One region of the Actinosynnema sp. NPDC020468 genome, then DNA from elsewhere that is predicted to be linked to it. Evidence: riboswitches for the same ligand, from Rfam matches in the RefSeq annotation. Region 1 holds a riboswitch; each other region holds the start of a gene.
The links. A riboswitch is a leader RNA that binds a small molecule or an ion and turns the genes downstream of it on or off. The one in region 1 is predicted to bind S-adenosylmethionine.
Positions count from the first base shown of each region.

Region 2: linked by a shared signal. The riboswitch ahead of AB0G50_RS12150 (aminotransferase class V-fold PLP-dependent enzyme) and the one ahead of AB0G50_RS07750 (ATP-binding cassette domain-containing protein) in region 1 are both predicted to bind S-adenosylmethionine.
Region 3: linked by a shared signal. The riboswitch ahead of thrC (threonine synthase) and the one ahead of AB0G50_RS07750 (ATP-binding cassette domain-containing protein) in region 1 are both predicted to bind S-adenosylmethionine.

Region 1 is NZ_JBFAEO010000006.1:172,530-179,022, forward strand. Features, by position in the region: gene AB0G50_RS07735 (4-(cytidine 5'-diphospho)-2-C-methyl-D-erythritol kinase) at 1-37, opposite strand, end outside; gene AB0G50_RS07740 (MetQ/NlpA family ABC transporter substrate-binding protein) at 184-993, opposite strand; gene AB0G50_RS07745 (methionine ABC transporter permease) at 1,026-1,682, opposite strand; gene AB0G50_RS07750 (ATP-binding cassette domain-containing protein) at 1,709-2,719, opposite strand; SAM riboswitch class I at 2,928-3,021, opposite strand; gene rsmA (16S rRNA (adenine(1518)-N(6)/adenine(1519)-N(6))-dimethyltransferase RsmA) at 3,081-3,983, opposite strand; gene AB0G50_RS07760 (transglycosylase family protein) at 4,143-5,588, opposite strand; gene AB0G50_RS07765 (TatD family hydrolase) at 5,876-6,493, opposite strand, start outside.
Region 2 is NZ_JBFAEO010000013.1:58,470-64,962, reverse strand. Features, by position in the region: gene AB0G50_RS12165 (multidrug effflux MFS transporter) at 1-96, opposite strand, end outside; gene AB0G50_RS12160 (RluA family pseudouridine synthase) at 265-1,149, opposite strand; gene lspA (signal peptidase II) at 1,191-1,772, opposite strand; gene AB0G50_RS12150 (aminotransferase class V-fold PLP-dependent enzyme) at 1,795-3,111, opposite strand; SAM riboswitch class IV at 3,156-3,270, opposite strand; gene AB0G50_RS12145 (potassium/proton antiporter) at 3,379-4,860, opposite strand; gene AB0G50_RS12140 (M28 family metallopeptidase) at 5,033-5,962, shown strand; gene AB0G50_RS12135 (DUF167 domain-containing protein) at 5,959-6,243, opposite strand; gene AB0G50_RS12130 (TetR/AcrR family transcriptional regulator) at 6,236-6,493, opposite strand, start outside.
Region 3 is NZ_JBFAEO010000001.1:346,618-353,110, forward strand. Features, by position in the region: gene AB0G50_RS01640 (ComEA family DNA-binding protein) at 1-13, shown strand, start outside; gene AB0G50_RS01645 (DNA internalization-related competence protein ComEC/Rec2) at 105-2,402, shown strand; gene AB0G50_RS01650 (hypothetical protein) at 2,399-2,866, shown strand; gene thrC (threonine synthase) at 2,924-4,186, opposite strand; SAM riboswitch class I at 4,198-4,322, opposite strand; gene holA (DNA polymerase III subunit delta) at 4,420-5,403, shown strand; gene rpsT (30S ribosomal protein S20) at 5,793-6,053, opposite strand; gene AB0G50_RS01670 (TSUP family transporter) at 6,358-6,493, shown strand, end outside.

The DNA.
Region 1 (6,493 bases):
CGCGGACGGTTACCGGGGGTGGGACTACGGCGAGCACGCCATGAAGCCTACGGGCGTTCGAGGGGTGCTCGCTCCCACCCGCCTCCGACCGGCGCTTTTCCCCCTCGCGGAGGCCGGCGGGGGCGGTCGGGGAAGCGCGAAACCCCCTCCGGCGGGCCGGAGGGGGTTTCGGGCGCGATCGGGTCAGACGGCCAGCACCGAGCCGTTGAACTCCTTGGCGATGTAGTCCTTGACCTGCTGGGACTGGAGCAGCGCGAGCAGGTCCTTGATCCGCTTGTCGTCCTTGAGCTCGGCCCGGGTCACGAGGCCGTTCGCGTTCGGGTTGCCCTCGGCCTTCTCCAGCACCAGCGCGTCGGTCGCGGGCTTGAGGCCCGCGTCGATGGCGTAGTTGCCGTTGACCACCGACGCGTCGGTGTCCTCCAGCGAGCGGGGCAGCTGGGCCGCCTCCAGCGTGACGAACTCCAGCTTCTTCGGGTTGTCCGCCACGTCCGCGACGGTGGCCGTCTTCTCCGTGCCGTCCTTGAGCTTGATCAGGCCGTTGGCCTGGAGCAGCCGCAGGCCGCGCGCCTCGTTGGCCGGGTCGTTGGCCAGGCCGACCTTCGCGCCGGACGCCAGGTCCGCGAGCTTCTTGATCTTCTTGGAGTACACGCCCAGCGGCTCCAGGTGGACCGGGCCGATCCACTCCAGCTTCGCGTTGCTCGACGCCTTGAACGTCTCCAGGTACGGCACGGTCTGGAAGTAGTTGGCGTCGAGCGAGCCGTCCACCAGCGCTGTGTTCGGCTGGACGTAGTCGGTGAACTCCACGACGTCGATCTTGAGGCCCTTGTCCTTGGCGAGGTTGTCGGCCACGTAGCGCAGGATCTGCGCGTGCGGGACCGGGCTCACGCCGACCTTGAGCGCCGCGTCGGGGTTGCTCGCGGCGCCTCCGGTCTGGCCGCTCCCGCAGCCGACCGCGGTCAGCAGCACGGCGAGGAGGGCAGCACGAATACGCATGACTTTCCTTTGTGTCGAAATACAGCGGCGGTCTAGAGCGAGGCGGTGCGGCGGCGGTCGACCGCGCGCGAAAGCCTGGTGAAGCCGAATTGGATCAAGGTGGCGATGACGGCGAGCGCCGCCACGGTCGACCACATGTACCGGTCGTCGAAACCCTGGTAACCCCGGCGCACGGCCAGGTCGCCGAGCCCGCCGCCGCCCAGCACGCCGGCCATCGCCGAGTAGCCGAGCAGGGCGATCGCGGTCACGCCGATCGCGTTGATCAACGCGGGCAGCGACTCGCGCAGCAGCACGGCGCGCACGATGCGCAACGTCGTCGCGCCGGTCGTGACGGCGGCTTCCACGACGGCCACGTGCACCTCGGACAGCACGTTCTGCACGAGTCTGCCGACGAACGGGATCGCGCCGAGGGACAGCGGCACGATCGCCGCCTCCGGCCCGATCGAGGACCCGATCAGCGCTCTGGTGAGCGAGGTCAGCAGGACGAGCAGGACGAGGAACGGCATCGAGCGGCCGAGGTCCACGACGAACCCGAGGAGCTTGTGCACCCACCGGTTCGGTCGCAGCCCACCGGGAGCGGTGAGCTGCAACCAGATTCCGACCGGGATGCCGAGGACCGTGGCGATCACGGTCGCGGCGGCCACCATGTACAGCGTCTGCCCCGTCGAGGGGATCAGCTCGCCGAACACCTTGGGCCAGGGTGTTGCTGGTCTCACTACGCGGCTACTCCCTGAGGACCCTTCGGCGTCCGGCGCACCGCGCCACCCGCGTCCGAGATCCACTCCAAGGCCGAGTCCGCCCGTTCGCCGGTGAGCCCGACGCGGAACCGCGCGACCGGCGTCTCACCGAGTCGGGTCAGCCCGCCGCCCAGCAGGCTCAGCTCGACGCCGAACCTGCTCGTGGCCTCCGGGAGCAGCGCGCCGACGGCCGCGAAGCCGACCAGCACGACATCCGCCACCCGGTCGAACTTCGTTTCCACGCCCGGGTTCTGGTCCACCGCGGGCAGGAGCGAGGAGGCCGTGCGGCTGTCCGCGTCGGACACCAGGTCGAGCACCTTGCCGTGCTCGACGACTCGGCCGTTGTCCAACACCGCGACGTCGTCGCAGATCTTGCGCACCACGCCCATGTCGTGCGTGACGACGAGGACGGTCACCCCGAGTTCGGCGCGGGCGCGGTCGAGGACCGCGAGCACCGAACCGGTGGTTTCCGGGTCCAGGGCGGAGGTGGGCTCGTCGGCCAGCAGCACCGAGGGGCTGGCGGCCAGGGCGCGGGCGACCGCGATCCGCTGGCGCTGGCCACCGGAGAGCTGGTCCGGGTAGGACCCCGCCTTGTCGGTCAGGCCGACGAGGTCGAGGAGTTCGGCGACGCGGGTGCGGCGCTGGGGGCCGGGCACGCCGGCGGATTCCAGCGGCAGCGCGACGTTGCCCGCCGCGGTGCGCTGACGGAGCAGCGAATCCCCTTGCGGCACAACGCCGATCTGCCGGCGGGCGGCGCGCAGCGCGGGGCCGCCGAGCGAGACGAGGTCGGTGCCGTCGACGCGGATCGCACCGCTGTCGGGGCGCTCCAGCAGCGCGACGCAACGGGCCAGTGTGGACTTGCCGGAACCGCTCGGGCCGACGACGCCGAGCACGGTGCCCGCGGCGACGTCGAGGTTCACGCCGTCAAGCGCGCGAACCTGGCCGGTACTGCCCGGAAAGGACTTGGTGAGGTTTTCGACAGTGATCACGTTTTCGCTCCACGACTGCACGCGGCGGCACACGCTCATGGCGTGCGCGACCGACAACTCCAGCTCAGATGGTTGTCCTGCGGATTAGGACGCGAAGATCGGAAAAAGAGGTGCGCCTACGCGGAGAAGCTGCGACAGCCGGACACAGTGCGGCGACCGTGGTCGACGACTCGCCGTCTGGTGAGCATTCGCATCCTGGGCACGTGATCCTCCATCGGTCCTGGCTGAAGCACCTGCCCCCGTGGGGAGGGTGGTTGCTGCGGCGTCGTAGAGCCAGGTCTCTCGGCCGCTCGGGATGGCAGCACGAGTACACCTGACGGACACCGAGAAACGCAAGCCCGGTTGCGGATCGTCCGTCAAATCACACTTTCGGCCGAAGGATCGGCGGCCGGTTCGATGAGGCAGCCTCGGCTATCCGGACGAAATCACCGACCGCCAACTGCTCTCCACGCTCGCCCGGATCCACACCCGCGGCGGTGAGCAGCCTCTCGGCCTCGGGCGCCCCGCCGGCCCAACCGGACAGCGCCGCCCGCAGGGTTTTCCGCCGCTGGGCGAATGCCGCGTCCACCAACGAGAACAGCACCTTCTTGTCCACAGTGGACAGAAGGTCGTGCCGGTCGAACGCGACGAGCGCGGAGTCCACGTTGGGCACCGGCCAGAACACCGAGCGTGACACCGGACCGGCCCGACGCGCGTCGGCGTACCAGGCGAGCTTGACGCTGGGCACGCCGTAGACCTTGCTGCCGGGTCCGGCGGCCATCCGGTCCGCGACCTCGGCCTGGACCATCACGAGGCCGGTGCGCAGGCTCGGCAGCTCGGCCAGCAGGTGCAGCACCACGGGCACCGCGACGTTGTAGGGCAGGTTCGCCACCAGGGCGGTCGGTTCGAGCGGCAGCCGGTCGCGGGTCACCCGCATCGCGTCCGCGTGCACCACGTGGAGGTTGGGGGCGAGAGAGGGCGCACGCTCGGCGGCGGTGGCCGGCAGCCGGGTGGCGAGCACCTCGTCGATCTCCACGGCCACCAGGGCGCGACAGGCGGGCAGCAGGGCCAACGTCAGCGAGCCGAGGCCGGGACCGACTTCGAGCACCACGTCGTCGGGGGTCAGCGAAGCCGCCGAGACGATCTTGCGAACCGTGTTGGGGTCGTGCACGAAGTTCTGACCGAGCTTCTTCGTGGGTCGGATGTCCAGCTCGGCCGCAAGCCGACGGACGTCAGCCGGCCCGAGGAGCTGACTCCCCGGGCCGGTCGAAGAAGCATCACTCATAGCTGGGCATTCTCCACCACGGCGTCCGAGCCGCTCCCGCGAGGCCGCGTCGGCGTCTGGACTGAGCCAATCCGCCCCGCGCGCAGCGCCGGGCGGATTCGCGAGGGAAGACGCCGACTTCAGGCGGCCTCGCCCGCCGCGACGGAGTCGCGGCCAGTGTTACGGCAAGCCCAACTTCGCTTGGCAGGCGGGCCACGCCGAGTAGCCGCCGCGGGCGTCGCGGACCTTCGTCGCGATCGCGATCTGCTGCTCGCGGGACGCCTGATGCGGGTACGCGGCGTACGCGCTGCCGCCGTAGGCGTCCCAGGTCTGCTTGTCGAACTGGAGGCCGCCGTAGTAGCCGTTGCCGGTGTTGATGGCCCAGTTGCCGGTCGCCTCGCACTGCACGAGCCGGTCCCAGTCGCCGCCGTCGGACACCGGCGGGGTCGCGGTGACCTTGGTGCCGATCTTGACCTTCTTCGGCTTGGCTTCCTTGGTGACCTTGGAGCCCAGCTCCTCGCGGCCGGTCTCCTTGCCGTTCGTGGTGGACACGCGGTAGGTCTTGATGACCTCGCCCGCCTCACCCGGCTCGACCACGACCTTCTCGCCCTTGGCGAGGGTGTCGTCCTTGGTCTCCTCGACCGGCGGCGCGACGGACTCCGTCACGTTCACCACCGAGACGCCGGTCCGGCTGATGTGGACCTCGACCCCGTTGGTGATCTTGAGGTCGAGCGCCGCCTCCAGCTTGTCCTCGGCGCCGATGGTGAGCTTCTGCTCCTTGAGCAGCTCGTCCACGGTCAACGCGGTGGTCTTGATCTGCTTCGGCTCGTTCGCGCCGTCGAACAGCGTGATCGTCTTCTGGCTCTTGACCTGGAGCGACAACCCGGACAGCGGGACCGCCATGTCCCGGTTCTCCGAGACCCACGCGCCGTTGTCGTCGATCTTGAGCTGGTCGAGCGCCTCGTCCACGGTGACCGAGTGGACCCAGCCCTCGCGGGACTCGCCGTCGACGGTGGCCTTGACGAGCCGGCCGCGGTCGAGCGAGATCTTGCCGCCGTCGCCCACCTTCGCCGACGGGGCGGGGCTCAGCGCGTCGTGCTCGCCGACCGCGATGCCCTCGTCCTGGAGGATCTCGCCCACGGTGGACTCGTAGGTGTGGACCGTCTTCGTCTCGCCGTCGATGTCGACCGTGACGGCCTTGTCCATCGCGAACGCGGTCGCCGCGCCACCGCCGATGGTGACCAGCACGGCCGCGACGGCGGCCTTGAGGAAGCGCTTCTTCCACTTCCGGGAGGCCTCGACCATGGCCGCGGGCGGGGCGTCCGGCCGCTCGGTGAGCAGCGTGCCCGCGACCCGGTCCTGGGAGACCTCGTCCGGGATGATGATCGGCGGCAGGAACGTCGTCTCCGCGTTGATCAGCCTGATCAACTCGTCCACGTCGACGTTCGCGCTCGCCAACAGGTCGTCCGCGTCAGGCCCGAGGACCTCGAGGACGTCGTTGGGGGTGATGCTGAAGACCGTCGTGTCCCACTCGGACGGCTCGGGTCTTTCCAGCAGACCGGTGGCCGTCGCGGGCGACGTCTGCACCGGTGTGAACCAGTCGGTGTCCTCGTTGAACGAGTTCACGGGTTTCCTTACCTCCTGAAGGCGCAAAGCCTCGCTTCACGCTCGTTCGCCATCGGTGGTCAGCTCGTGATCCAGCCGGCAGCTCCCGCGCTTTCGCTCGTCTTCTCGCTTCGGTCAGTACCCGCCCCGACAACGGGTGAGCCCACCGGATACAGGGGGCACGGTCACGGGACCGTAACGGAGGTCGCGAGGTTGCGCAAACACCCCCGGGGGATCTGTGAGTTGGCTCACCCCATCGGGGGACTAGCTCGCTCTGCCGTTTGGAGTAACCCGGGCTACTGCTGCGCTCAGTTACGCAGGTTGAAGACCCGTTCCGCATTTTGGGTGACAGTTGACGCGAGGAGGTCGACTTCGGTGTCACGGAGAGTTGCAAGGTCGCGGAGCGTGTAGTTCACGCAGTACGGCTCGTTGGGCTGCCCGCGGAAGGGGTGCGGGGTCAGGAACGGCGCGTCGGTCTCCACCAGCAGGTGCTCGTCGGGCGTCCACCGGGCGGCTTCGCGCAGGTCGTGGGAGTTCTTGAAGGTGACCGGACCCGCGAACGACAGCACGAACCCCCGGTCCACGCACCGGCGCGCGAAGTCGAGATCACCCGAGAAGCAGTGGAACACCACAGTGGACGGAGCGCCCTCCCGGTCGAGGATCTCCAGCACGTCGTCGTGCGCCTCCCGGTCGTGGATCATCAACGGCTTGTCGACGTCCTTGGAAAGCCGGATGTGCCAACGGAAAGCCTCGTGCTGGTCCTCTTTGGACGAGTAGTCCCAGTAGTAGTCCAACCCGGTCTCCCCGACCGCGACCACCCGGGGCTGACGAGCCAGTTCGGCCAACTCGGCCTTGTCCGCGTCCCCGAACCCGGTGGTCCGCGTCGGGTGCACGGCGACGGCCGCGAACACCCGCGGATCCCACGT
Region 2 (6,493 bases), on a different contig from region 1:
GATGGCCGGGAACGCGGGCAGGTAGGCGTCGACGGACAGCGGCCCCAGGCAGCACAGCACGCCCAGGAGCCCGATCAGACCGGCACGGCTCCGCACTTCATCCCCCGATGACCCTCCGCCGGCCGCCGGACTGGCGAACCGGGCGTGAGCCGGGGCGGTCGGCGCGGTCGTCGGGACCGGGACACGCGAGGTCGGCTCACGTGGATCACGGTAGCGAGGGGGTACGACAATCCCGGAACGGAATTCGCCGCGGGCGGACGGTGCTCAGCCCTCGGCGCGCAGCAGTTCCAACGCCTGGGACAGGTCGGCCGGGTACTCGCTGGTGAACTCGACCCACTGGCCGTCCGCCGGGTGGTGGAACCCCAGCGTGCGGGCGTGCAGCCACTGCCGCGTCACGCCGAGCCGCTTGGCCAGCACCGGGTCGGCGCCGTAGGTCAGGTCGCCGACGCACGGGTGCCGCAACGCCGAGAAGTGCACCCGGATCTGGTGCGTCCGCCCGGTTTCCAGGTGCACGTCGAGCAGCGACGCGGCCCGGAACGCCTCGACCACCTCGTAGTGGGTGATGCTCGGCTTGCCGTTGGCCATCACGGCGAACTTGTAGTCGTGCTTGGGGTGCCGGTCGATGGGCGCGTCGATGGTGCCCTTGATCGGGTCCGGGTGACCCTGCACGAGCGCGTGGTAGAGCTTGTGGACCGTGCGCTCCTTGAACGCGTGCTTCAACGCGGAGTAGGCGCTCTCGCTCTTGGCCACCACCATCACGCCGGTCGTGCCGACGTCCAGCCGGTGCACGACGCCCTGCCGCTCGGCCGCGCCGGAGGTGGAGATCCGCTTGCCCGCCGCCGCGAGCCCGCCGACGACCGTGGGACCGGTCCAGCCGGGGCTCGGGTGCACCGCCACGCCCACCGGCTTGTCGACCACGATCACGTCGTCGTCCTCGAACAGCACCTCGAGGCCCTCCACCGGCACGGCCTGCACCTGCACCGGCCGCTCGGGCTCGGGCAGCGTGACCTCCAGGACGGAGCCCGCGATCAGCCGGTCCGACTTGCCCGCGGGCCGGCCGTCCAGCACGACGTCACCCGAATCGGTGAGCGCGGCGACGACCGTGCGGGACAACCCGAGGAGTTTCGCCAGTCCGGCGTCGACGCGCATCCCGTCGAGTCCGTCGGGCACGGGCAGCGTCCGGTAGCCGCTCACGCCTGGTTCTCCGCCTTGTCCTGGTCCGCCGTGCCCGAGTCGCTCTTCTTGACGATCTTGGTGCCGTCGTAGTCCCGCTGGCGCAGCGCCATCAGCACGATCAGCGCGCCGCCGACGCAGATCGCCGAGTCGGCGAGGTTGAACACCGGGAAGAACGTGCCGTACGGCTCGACCACCGACACGATGTCGACCACGTGCCCGCGCAGCGGACCCGGGCCGCGGAACAGCCGGTCCACCAGGTTGCCCAGCGCGCCGCCGAGCACCAGGCCGAGCCCGACCGCCCAGCCGACCGACCGCAGCTTGCGCGCGATCCACAGGATGAACCCGACGACGCCGAACGCGATCAGCGCCAGGATCACCGTCCAGCCCTCGGCCAGCCCGAACGCGGCACCGGAGTTGCGGATCAGCGACAGGTAGACCAGACCGCCGAACAGCTCCACCGGCGGCTTGTTCTCCAGGTCGGCCACCGCCAGCACCTTGGTCAGGATGTCCAGCGCCAGCACCACCGGCGCGATGACCGCCAGCAGCAGCACGCGGCGTTTGGGCTGCGGTTCGGTGGTGGTCGGCTCTGTGCTCACCGAACCATTGTCCAACACGCGCTCAGTGCAGGAACGGCGGGAGTGCGCGGTCGTCCTCCAGCGGCGCCCAGCGACCGTCCTGGATCGCGTAGCGCCACTTCGGACCCTCGGCCACGAGCGACCGCAGCGCCGCGACGAACCGGTCCACGTGCTCCGCGGTCGAGCCCAGCCCGAGCGAGGCCCGCAGCGCGCGCTGCCCGTCGGTGAGCCGGTTCACCGCCACGTGGGCGCAGAACGCGCCGTCGCGCACCCCGATGCCGTGCTCGGCGGACAGCGCCGCGGCGAGGAACCCGGCGTCCTGACCGGTCACCACGAAGCTGACCACGCCCACCCGGTCGTGCTCGGGGCCGAACAGCGACAGCTCGTGCGCGCCCGGGACGGTGGCGAGCCCGGCGCGCAGCCGGCCCAGCAGCTCGCGCTCGTGCGCCTCGGTCTGCTCCCAGTGCCTGCCCAGCACCTCGCACGCGACCGCGAGGGCGTGCACGCCGACCACGTTGGGCGACCCGGCCTCGTGCCGCTCGGGCACCGCCGACCACGCCACGCCCAGCCGGTCGCCGTGGTCGGTGACCCGCGCCGTGGCGCCGCCGCCGACCAGGTACGGGTCGGCGGCCTGGAGCCAGTCGGACCGCCCGACCAGCACGCCCGCGCCCAGCGGCGCGTAGATCTTGTGCCCGGAGAACGCGACGTAGTCCACGTCCAGCGCCTTCACGTCGATCGGCCGGTGCGGCGCGAGCTGCGCGGCGTCCAGCGCGATCCGCGCGCCGTGCCGACGGGCGACCGCGGCCAGCTCGGCGACCGGCCACACCTCGCCGGTCACGTTGGACGCGCCGCTGAGCACCACCAGCCGCGGCCCGACCGGCGTCCGCGACAGCGCCGCGTCCAGCACGCCGGCGGCCCGCGAGGCGTCGGCGGGGGTTTCGATCCGGTGCACGTTCGGCCCGCGCCACGGCAGCAGCGCGGCGTGGTGCTCGGTGTCGAACAGCACCACGGAGGTGTGCCGGGGCAGGCTGCGGGCCAGCAGGTTCAGCGCGTCGGTGGTGTTGCGGGTGAACACGACCGCGTCGCTCTGCCGGGCGCCGAGGAACTTGCGCACCGACGCCCGCGCCTGCTCGTAGACCTTGGTCGACACCTGCGAGGCGAAGCCCGCGCCCCGGTGCACGCTGGCGTACCAGGGCAGCAGCTCGTCGACGGCGTCGCGCACCTGCTCCAGACACGGCGCGCTGGCCGCGTGGTCGAGGTTGGCGTACTGCACCCGCGCGCCGCCGACGACGGGCACCCGCAGCGCGGAGCCGACGACGCGGGGCAGAGCGGCGATGGAACCGGGAACGGCGACGGTCATGACAAAACCCTCCGGGGAGTCCGGGACCCCACGTCGGAGAGAGGAGCCCGCGCTTGCCCAGACGCCCTGCGCGTCAGGCCTGGTCCTCACCGAGGGCACCCCACCGCGGAGGAGGGTTGCCGGCCAGCAAGCTCGGGCTTGACGCTGGCACTCATGACCTGCCGACAACGTTAACCGACGAACCACCGGCCGCCAACCCGCGCCCACATCCTGGGAGTCCCCAGCTCACCACCGGACCACTCCCACCCGACCGTCCGGAATGGACGGTCACGGCACACCGGCGTCGCCCTTCCAGCGGGCGAAGCGACCCGCCCGGTCCACGGCCCGGATGCGGTGCTCGGCGGCCGTGCGGACCTCCTCGGTGCACACCACCAGCAGCTGGTCGTGCTCCTGGAGCCGGGTGGTCGACAACGGCGTGAAGCCCTGGGTCGAGCGGACCACCAGGCTCACCGCCGCGCCCACCGGCAGCCGCAGTTCCGACAGGTACACGCCGTGCAGCCGCGAGCCCTTCTGGATCCGCACCTGCAACAGCTCCGCGCCCATCTCGTCCAGCACCGACGAGTCGACCTGCACCTCCTCGGCCTCGCCGCGGCGCACCAGCCCGAGCCACCGCGCGACCAGCGGCAGCGTGCTGCCCTGCACCACCGTCAGCACCACCACCAGCACGAACACCGCGTCGACCAGCCGACGCGCGCCCGGCACCCCCTCGATCAACGGGAACAGCGCGAACACGATCGGCACCGCGCCGCGCAGCCCGGACCACGAGATGAACACCTGCTCGCGCCACGGCACCCGGAACGGCAGGCAGGCGGCCAGCACCGACAGCGGCCGGGCCAGCAGCACCAGCACGGCGCCCGCGACCAGCGCCGGCACCAGCACCTCCAGCACCCGCGACGGCGACGCGTAGAGCCCCAGCAGCACGAACAGCCCGATCTGGGCGATCCACCCGAGCCCCTCGGCGAACGACAGCGTGTCCGACCGGTGCGGCAACCGGGCGTTGCCCAGCACCAGCGCCGCGATGTACACCGCGAGGAACCCGGACGCGTGCGCCAGGTCGCCGACCGTGTAGGCCAGCAGGCACACCGCGACCGTGGCCAACGGGTACAGGCCGGTCGACGGCAGCGCGGCCCGGCGCAGCGCCACCCCGCCCAGCCACCCCAGGGCGATGCCCACCACGGCGCCGGCGACCAACTCGTAGACGATCAACAGCGGCGCGGTCCAGGTGATCGCCTCCGCGGACGACAGCAGCACCACGGCGATGTACACCGGCGCGTCGTTGAGGCCGGACTCCAGCTCCAGCGCGCCGATCAGCCGCTTGCCGACGCCCACACCGCGCAGCACGGAGAACACCGCGGCCGCGTCGGTCGACGACAGCACCGCGCCCCACAACAGCGCCGTGCGCCAGTCGAAGCCCAACAGGTAGTGCAATCCCACGCCGGCCACGAGGATCGAGACGCCGACGGACACAGTGGACAGTGCGAGCCCGATGCCCAGCGCCGGCCGCACGGCCGACCACCGGGTGGTCAACCCGCCCTCGGTCAGGATCAGCACCAGCGCGACGGTGCCCAGCGACCGGGTCAGGTCGGCGTCGGAGAACTGGATGCCCAGCACCGACTCGCCGAGCAGGACGCCGATGCCGAGGTACAGCAGCAACGAGGGCAACCCGAGCCGGGTCGACACCCGCACCGCCACCACGGCGATCAGCAGTACAGCGGCCCCGATGCCGAGGTAGACCGTGACACCACCCACTCACCCTCCCCGGGGTTTCACTCGACGGTGGGGCCATTCTCCCTGGTACCACCGATTTGGACTAATCCGGCACACGCGCAGCGTCACCAGCCGATCGAACCTATCCACCTCATGCGAAACCGTGCATGTTGATGTGCGCACCAGTCCTCCACTTCCCTGCGGGAGAACTACCGTGAAACTGCGCACGATCACCGTGACGCTCGCCGTGCTCCTGTCGAGCGCGGCCACCGCGAACGCCGCGCCACAAGCGGCGGCGCCGAACATCTCGCTCGCCGCCGTCCAGGCGGACCTGGCCCAACTCCAGAGCATCGCCAACTCCAACGGCGGCAACCGGGCGCACGGCAAGCCCGGCTACCTGGCGTCGGTCAACTGGGTGAAGTCCAAGCTGGACGCCGCGGGCTTCACCACCCGCGTGCAGTCGTTCACCAACAGCGGCGCGACGGGGTACAACCTGATCGCCGACTGGCCCGGTGGCGACGCGAACAACATCGTGATGCTGGGCGGCCACCTGGACAGCGTGGCGGCCGGTCCGGGCATCAACGACAACGGCACCGGCTCGGCGAGCATCCTCGAGGTGGCGCTGGCGGTGAAGGCCACCGGCTTCACCCCGACGAAGCACCTGCGCTTCGCCTGGTGGGGCGCCGAGGAACTGGGCCTGGTCGGCTCGACGTACTACGTGAACTCACTGTCCACAAGCGACAAGTCGAAGATCAAGTCGTACCTGAACTTCGACATGACCGCGTCGCCGAACCCGGGCTACTTCGTGTACTCCGCCTCGGGTCAGCCCACCGGCTCGGCCGCGCTCCAGCAGGCGCTCCAGGCCTACTTCACGTCGATCGGCGTGCAGACCGAGCTGACCGTCGTCGGCGGGCGCTCCGACCACGCGGCGTTCGCGCGGGCGGGCATCCCGGTCGGCGGCACGTTCAGCGGCGCGGAGGGCACCAAGACCGCGGCGCAGGCGCAGAAGTGGGGCGGCACGTCGGGTCGCGCGTTCGACCCGTGCTACCACCGCGCGTGCGACACGTCGTCGAACATCGACAACACCTCGCTCGACCGCCAGGCGGACGGCATCGCGAGCGTGCTGTGGAAGCTGGCCGCCTAACCCGCGTCCAGCAGTCGCTCCAACGTCGTGAGCGCGTCGGCCGGGGCGGGGTCCACCCGCACGACCTTGTCCCGGCCGCGCTCACCCGCGACCACCGACACGTCCTGACGCCGCACGCCGAACGCCTTGGCCAGCACCCGTCGCACCGCCTCGTTCGCCTTGCCCTCCACCGCCGGAGCGGCCACGGCGACCACCAGCGCGCGCTCGTCCCAGCGCCCGCCCACCGCGTCCCGCCGCGCGCCGGGCTTGACCCGCACCGCGAACCGGAACCCGTCAGCCACGCGTGATCAACGCGGCCAGCGTCTCCTCCAGCAGCACGCCGCGACGGCCCAGCACGGCGGGCACCCTGGTCAGCAGCTGCGCCTGCCCGAGGTAGGCGGAGTAGGCGAGCACCGCCCGGCTGCGTGCCGCGTCCGGCGGGAAACCCAAGGCGGAGAACAACTCCACCAGGTAGTCGACGCGCCGCCCGGTGACCCGGGCCAGCACCGGCGCGACCGCCGGGTCGTCCGCGGCGGCGAGCAGCGCCAGCTC
Region 3 (6,493 bases), on a different contig from region 1:
CCTCCGCGTCTGACCCTCATTTCTGCGTCCGTCGTCCGGCCCTGTCCGCCTGCCCTCGTGCTCCTGGTCGCCGCCAGGAGTCCGCCCTGTCGGGAGTCCACCGCATGAATCCCCGTCTCCACCTGGTCCCGACCGCGCTGGCGGTGTGGGGTCTCGCCCTCGCCGGGCTGTTCTCGACCTGGTGGGTGGCGGTGGCCGTCGGTCTGCTCGCCTCGGCCGGGGGAGCGCCGCCGCTCCGCCGGCACCGACCGGCGGCCCTCGCCCTCGCCGTGACGGCGCCGGTGGCGGCGGGCTGGATCGGGTTCACCCTGCACCAGTCCGCGCACCACCCGCTCCGCGCGGAGTACGGCCGACCCACGACCCTCCACCTGGAACTGGAGGAGCGGCCCCGGGGCGTCCGCACCGCCGGGTTCGGCTCCCGGCCCGGCGGGGTCGACCTGGTCGTGGCGCGAACGTCCACTTCGGACGGTGCGCGGGTGGTCGTGCTGGCGCCGGCCGATTCCTGGCGGTCGCTGTTGCCCGGTCAGGAGGTCACCGCCTCGGGCACGCTCGCTCCGACCCGGGCCGGTGAGCTGTCGGTCGGGATGCTCCGGGTCCGCGGTCCGCCGAAGGAGGTCGGTCCCGCGCCGGTGTGGCAGCGGGTCGCGGACCGACTCCGGAAAGGGCTCCGGGAGGTGTCCGGCGCCCTGGACCCCGAGCCCGCCGGTCTCCTGCCCGCCCTGGTGGTCGGTGACACGGAGGGTTTGTCGCCCAGGGTCGTGGACGAGTTCCGGACGGCGGGGTTGTCCCACGTGCTCGCGGTGAGCGGCGCGAACCTGGCGATCCTGTGCGGGGCGGTGCTGTTGCTGCTCCGGCTGGTCGGGGTCGGACCGCGGACCTGCGCGGCCGGTGCGTCGATGGCGCTGGTCGGGTTCGTGCTGCTGGCCGGTCCGGAGCCGAGCGTGCTGCGGGCGGCGGTGATGGGCGCCGTGGCGTTGCTCGCGCTGGTCCTCGGGCGGGAGCGGTCGGCGTTGCCGGCCTTGGCCGCGTCGGTGGTCGTCCTGGTGCTCTACGACCCGGAGTTGGCCGCCGATCCCGGGTTCGGGCTGTCCGTCGTGGCCACGGCCGCGCTGGTCCTGCTCGCACCGCGGTGGGCCGCCGCGCTCAAGGAACGCGGTGTGCCGGTCGGTATCGCCGAGGCGTTGGCGGTGCCGGTCGCGGCCAGTCTCGCCACCGCGCCGCTGGTGGTCGGCCTCACCGGCCAGGTGAGCCTGGTGTCGGTGCCCGCCAACCTGGTGGCGGGTCCCGTGGTCGCGCCGGCCACCGTGCTCGGCGTGCTGGCGGCCGTGCTGGCGCAGGTGCACGAGGGTACTGCGCGGGTATTGGTCGAGGTCGCGGGGCCGGCGATGGACTGGTTGGTGCTGGTGGGTCGGCACGCCGCTCGGGTGCCGGGCGCGGCGGCGCACTGGCCGGACGGGTGGCTCGGCGGCGTGCTGCTGGCCGTCGTGCTGGCGGTGGCCTGGGTGTTGCTGCGGCTGAGGCGGATTCGGGTGCTGCTGGTCGCGCTGGTGCTGGGCGCGGTGCTGGTGACCGTGCCGGTCGAGGTGGTGGCGCCCCGGTGGCCGCCGAGCGGGTGGGCGGTCGTGGCCTGCGACGTGGGCCAGGGCGACGCGGTCGTGCTCGCGACGGCCGAGCGGGACCGGGCGGTGTTGATCGACACCGGGCCGGACCCGGTGCCGGTGCTGGCGTGCCTGCGGCGGCTCGGGGTGCGGCGGATTCCGTTGGTGGTGCTCAGTCATCTGCACGCCGACCACATCGGCGGGTTGGCGGCGGTGCTCGCGGACCAGCGGGTCGGCGCGGTGGCGGTCGGGCCGGCGCGGCGGCCGGGGTGGGCGTGGGAGCAGGTGCGCGAACAGGCACGGGGCAGTGGGGCCCAGGTGGTCGAACTGGAGGTGGGCCGGCGGTTGGGTTGGCCGGGGTTGGAGGTGGAGGTGCTGGGGCCGCGGTCGGTTCCGGCGGTGGGTGAGGAGAACACGGCGGTCAACGACGCGTCGGTGGTGCTGCGGGCGTCGACCGCGGCGGGCCGGGTGTTGCTGACCGGCGACATCGAGTTGGCCGGTCAGGCCGACCTGCTCGGTGGGCACGTCGACCTGCGGGCCGACGTGCTGAAGGTGCCGCACCACGGGTCGCGGTACTCGGCGCCGGAGTTCCTCACGGCCGTGAGGCCGCGGGTGGCGCTGGTGAGCGTCGGGGCGGGCAACCGCTACGGCCATCCCAGCGGGCCGCTGGTCGACTTGCTCGGCCGGGCGGGCGCGCTGGTCGCACGCACCGATCAGGACGGCGACACTGCCGTCCTGCCAGGCCCGGACGGGCCGCGGGTCGTCCGTCGGGGCGACCCCGTTCACAAGGGAGGAAAACCATGAGGGACAACGGGGTGTGGGTCCGGCTGCACGTGGGCTGGGAGCCCGGCGCGCGGGGCAGGGCGCTGGCCTGGACGCTGTGGCAGCCCGGCTACCGGCCGGAGTCGTGGCCGACGGAGGAGTTGCGGCCGTCGTTCGTCTACTACGTGTGCGAGGACCTCGCCGCCGGAGGCCGGGGCCTGGTGGCGCGGGCGACCGTCACGAGTCTGCTGAACACGGCCGAGGCGCCGTCGGCGGAGGAGGCGTACCGCCTGGTCGCCGACAACCTCTTCGACGACGACCTGGCGATACCGCCGGACGACTGGCATTCCCACCGCTACAACAAGGTGAAGGCCGACGCGCCGTGGCCGCAACGGCTGACCGCGTGGCGGATAGCGACCGAGCCGTTCGGGCCGCAGCTGTTGCCGCCCGGTCGGATGAGGTTCCCGCGTAGCGGGTGGCTCAGGACCGCGGAGTTGGCGCTGTGACCGACTCCGCGGGTCCCGCGGCGCGTTCGCCCCCTGGTCGTCCGGTGCGGTCGGCGCTCAGTCGCGCAGGGCGTTGATGACGGCCTCGGCCGACGGCGGCACGGTGGCGCGCGGGCCGATGTGGTCGGCGACCGCGTCGAGCGTCTTGAGGCCGTCGCCGGTGATCAGCAGGACGGTCTCGGCGTCGGGGTCGATCTGGCCCGTCTCGACGAGCTTCTTCGCGGTCGCCACGGTCACACCGCCGGCGGTCTCCGCGAAGATGCCCTCGGTGCGGGCCAGGAGGCGGATGCCCTCCACGACCTCCTCGTCGGTGACGTCCTCGATCTTGCCGCCGGTGCGGCGGACGACGTCGAGCGCGTACGGGCCGTCGGCGGGGGCGCCGATCGCCAGCGAGCGGGCGATGGTGTCCGGGCGGACCGGGGTGACCACGTCGTGGCCCGCCTTGTACGCCGAGGAGACGGGGGCGCAGCCGGTGGCCTGCGCGCCGTAGACCTTGTACGGGGTCGCGTCGACCAGTCCCAGCTCGCCGAACTCGCGGAACGCCTTGTCGACCTTGGTCAGCAGGGAGCCGGAGGCGACGGGGACGACGATCTGCTCGGGCAGGCGCCAGCCGAGCTGCTCGGCGACCTCGTAGCCGACGGTCTTGGAGCCCTCGGCGTAGTAGGGGCGCACGTTGACGTTGACGAACGCCCAGTCCTCGTGCTCGGCCGCGAGTTCCTGCGCGAGGCGGTTCACGTCGTCGTAGTTGCCGTCGACGGTGATCAGGTTGCCGCCGTACACGGCGGTCATGAGGATCTTCGCCTGCTCCAGGGAGGAGGGCACGAGCACGACCGACTGCCAGTCGGCGCGGGCCGCGGCGGCGGCGACGGCGTTGGCCAGGTTGCCGGTGGACGGGCAGGCCAGCACGGTGAAGCCCAGTTCACGGGCGGCGGCGAGGGCGACGCCCACGACGCGGTCCTTGAACGAGTGGGTGGGGTTGCCGGTGTCGTCCTTGACCCACAGCTTGCGCAGTCCGAGCGCCTTGGCCAGGCGGTCGGCCTGCACGAGGCGGGTGCTGCCGGGGTTGAGGTTCGGGTGCGACTCGACGGTCGCGGGCACCGGGAGCAGGCCGCGGTAGCGCCAGATGGACTGAGGGCCGGCCTCGATGTCCGCACGGCTGATGCCGCCGAAGTCGTAGGCGACTTCCAGCGGCCCGAAACACTCGTGACAGGCGTATTCCGGAGCGAGAGGAGTCTGGTGACCGCACTCCCGGCACGACAGGGCGCGTGCGGGGCCGAGGTCGAAGGAGGTGGTGGCCGGAGGCACACTGACAGCAGTCATCGCGAGGTATCTCCTCATCTGTCCCGCCAAGCGGGTCGGAATTGGCACCGTGGTCGTCAGACACGCCAAAGGCGTGCTGAAACGACGGGTTGCCGGGGCTTCTTCGGGCCGATCCCTCTGCCCCTCTGGATGAGCGGTATGAAGTTGTGGCACCCAAGGTACGTCACGGGGCTCGATCGAGGCCAGTGACGTCCGTCATCCGGAGCAGGGGCGACCGTGGGAGGATCGCGGCCGTGAGTGCAGCCGCTGTCGCGCAGGAGTCCGTGCACCTGGTCGTCGGCGAGGAGGAGTTGCTGGTCGAACGCGCCGTGCGGGACGCCCTCGCGGTGGCGCGCAAGGCTGATCCGTCCGCCGACCTGACCCGGGTGCGGGTGACCGACCTCACGCCGCCCGAGCTGGCCGAGCTGGTGAGCCCGTCGCTGTTCGCCGAGGGGCGGGTGATCGCCCTGGAGGCGGCGCAGGAGGCGGGCAAGGAGATCGCCGACGCGGTGATCGCCTACGCGAAGTCCCCTGCGGACGGTGTGACGCTGGTCGTCGTCCACACCGGAGGCGGGCGGAGCAAGGTCGCCAAGGAGTTGCCCGCAGCGCTGCGGAAGGCGGGCGCGGTGGTCGTCGAGTGCCCGAAGATCACCAAGCCCGCGGAGCGGGAAGCGTTCGTGCGCAACGAGATCCGCTTGGCCGGCGGCAAGGTGGACGGTGACGCGGTCGGCGCGCTGATCGAGGCGGTGGGGTCGGATCTACGCGAGTTGGCGGCGGCGGCGTCGCAGCTCGTGTCCGACACCGGCGGCAAGGTCGACGCCGACGCCGTGCACCGGTACCACCGGGGGCGGGCCGAGGTGACCGGGTTCGCGGTGGCGGAGAAGGCCGTGATGGGTGATCGCGCGGGCGCGCTGGAGGCGTTGCGGTGGGCGATCAACCTCGGGGTGCCGCACGTGCTGGTGGCGGACGCGTTGGCGGACGCCGTGCGCACCGTGGCGCGGGTGTCGGCGGTGGGCCGGGGCGACCCGTTCAAGCTGGCGGGTGAGCTGGGCATGCCGCCGTGGAAGGTGAAGAAGGCGCAGGCCCAGTCGCGCGGCTGGGACGGCGAGGGGTTGGCGACGGCGATGTCCGTGGTGGCGGGGCTGAACGCGGACGTGAAGGGCGTCGCCGCCGACTCGGGGTACGCGCTGGAGCGGGCGGTGCTGCGGATCGTCGCGCTGCACGGCGGGCGCCGCTGACCGCTGGGTGCCGTTGACCACCGGGTGTCGCTGACCGCTGGGTGTCGCCGACAGTCTGCGGTCGCTGATCGCCGGGTGCCGCTGACCGCCGGGTGCCGCTGACCGCCGGGCGCTGCCGCCAGTCGGTGATCGCCGGCCGCCGGGCGTTCTGACTGGCGGTGTCGGGTGACGGTGGGCGTCTGCGGGCGGTGGGCGTTGCCGCGCTGTGGAGTGTCGTTGTGCGTCGGGTCGGCGGAGGTGCCGGCGAGGCCGATCGGGGCGGAGCGCCGGGCGTACTGGTGTGCCGGGGCGCTGAACTCCGAACGCTGAGCCCCGAGAGCGCTGGACGCCGAAGCGCCGCCCTCGTGGTGAGGGCGGCGCTTCGGAAGCCTGGACTCAGATCGTGGTGCTCAGATCTGGTTGGCGCGTCGGGCCAGGGCCGACTTCTTGTTGGCGGCCTGGTTGGCGTGGATGACGCCCTTCGTGACGGCCTTGTCGAGCTTGCGGGAGGCCTCGCGGGCCAAGGCGACGGCCTTGTCCTTGTCGCCGGCCTCGGCGGCCTCACGGAACTTGCGGATCGCGGTCTTCAGCGACGACTTGACGGCCTTGTTGCGCAGGCGCGCCTTCTCGTTCGTCTTGATCCGCTTCAGCTGGGACTTGATGTTCGCCACGCGAAAGCCACCTTTTCCTCGGTCTCGGAGTCGTACCGCGCTTGTCACCGGCTCCGCCCCCTGGATCGGGGCGGGTTTCCTCCACAGCGGAATGCCGCGCGGTACGGCAAGGAAGGGTATCAGGGCTGTTCACGGTGGGGTTAATCCGGGTGTTCGAGGGGAGTGCGCACGAGGGAGGTGGGGAGGGGGTGGGCGTTGTCGGAGACGGGTGGGGTGGGGCCGGCGGCTCGGGTTGTGCGGCAGGTCGCGTGGTGGGCATGAGTGTGGCGAAAAAACAGTACGTGTGTCCGGTTAGGGTGGCGGGGTGACTGCCGCTCTGGACTGGCCCGGTTTCGGGCAGGTGTCGCTCGCCGCGTTGTTGTTCCTCTGCCTGGCCGCCGCGCTCGCGGGCGCGGTGGACGCCGTGGTCGGTGGGGGCGGGTTGATCCAGGTGCCCGCGC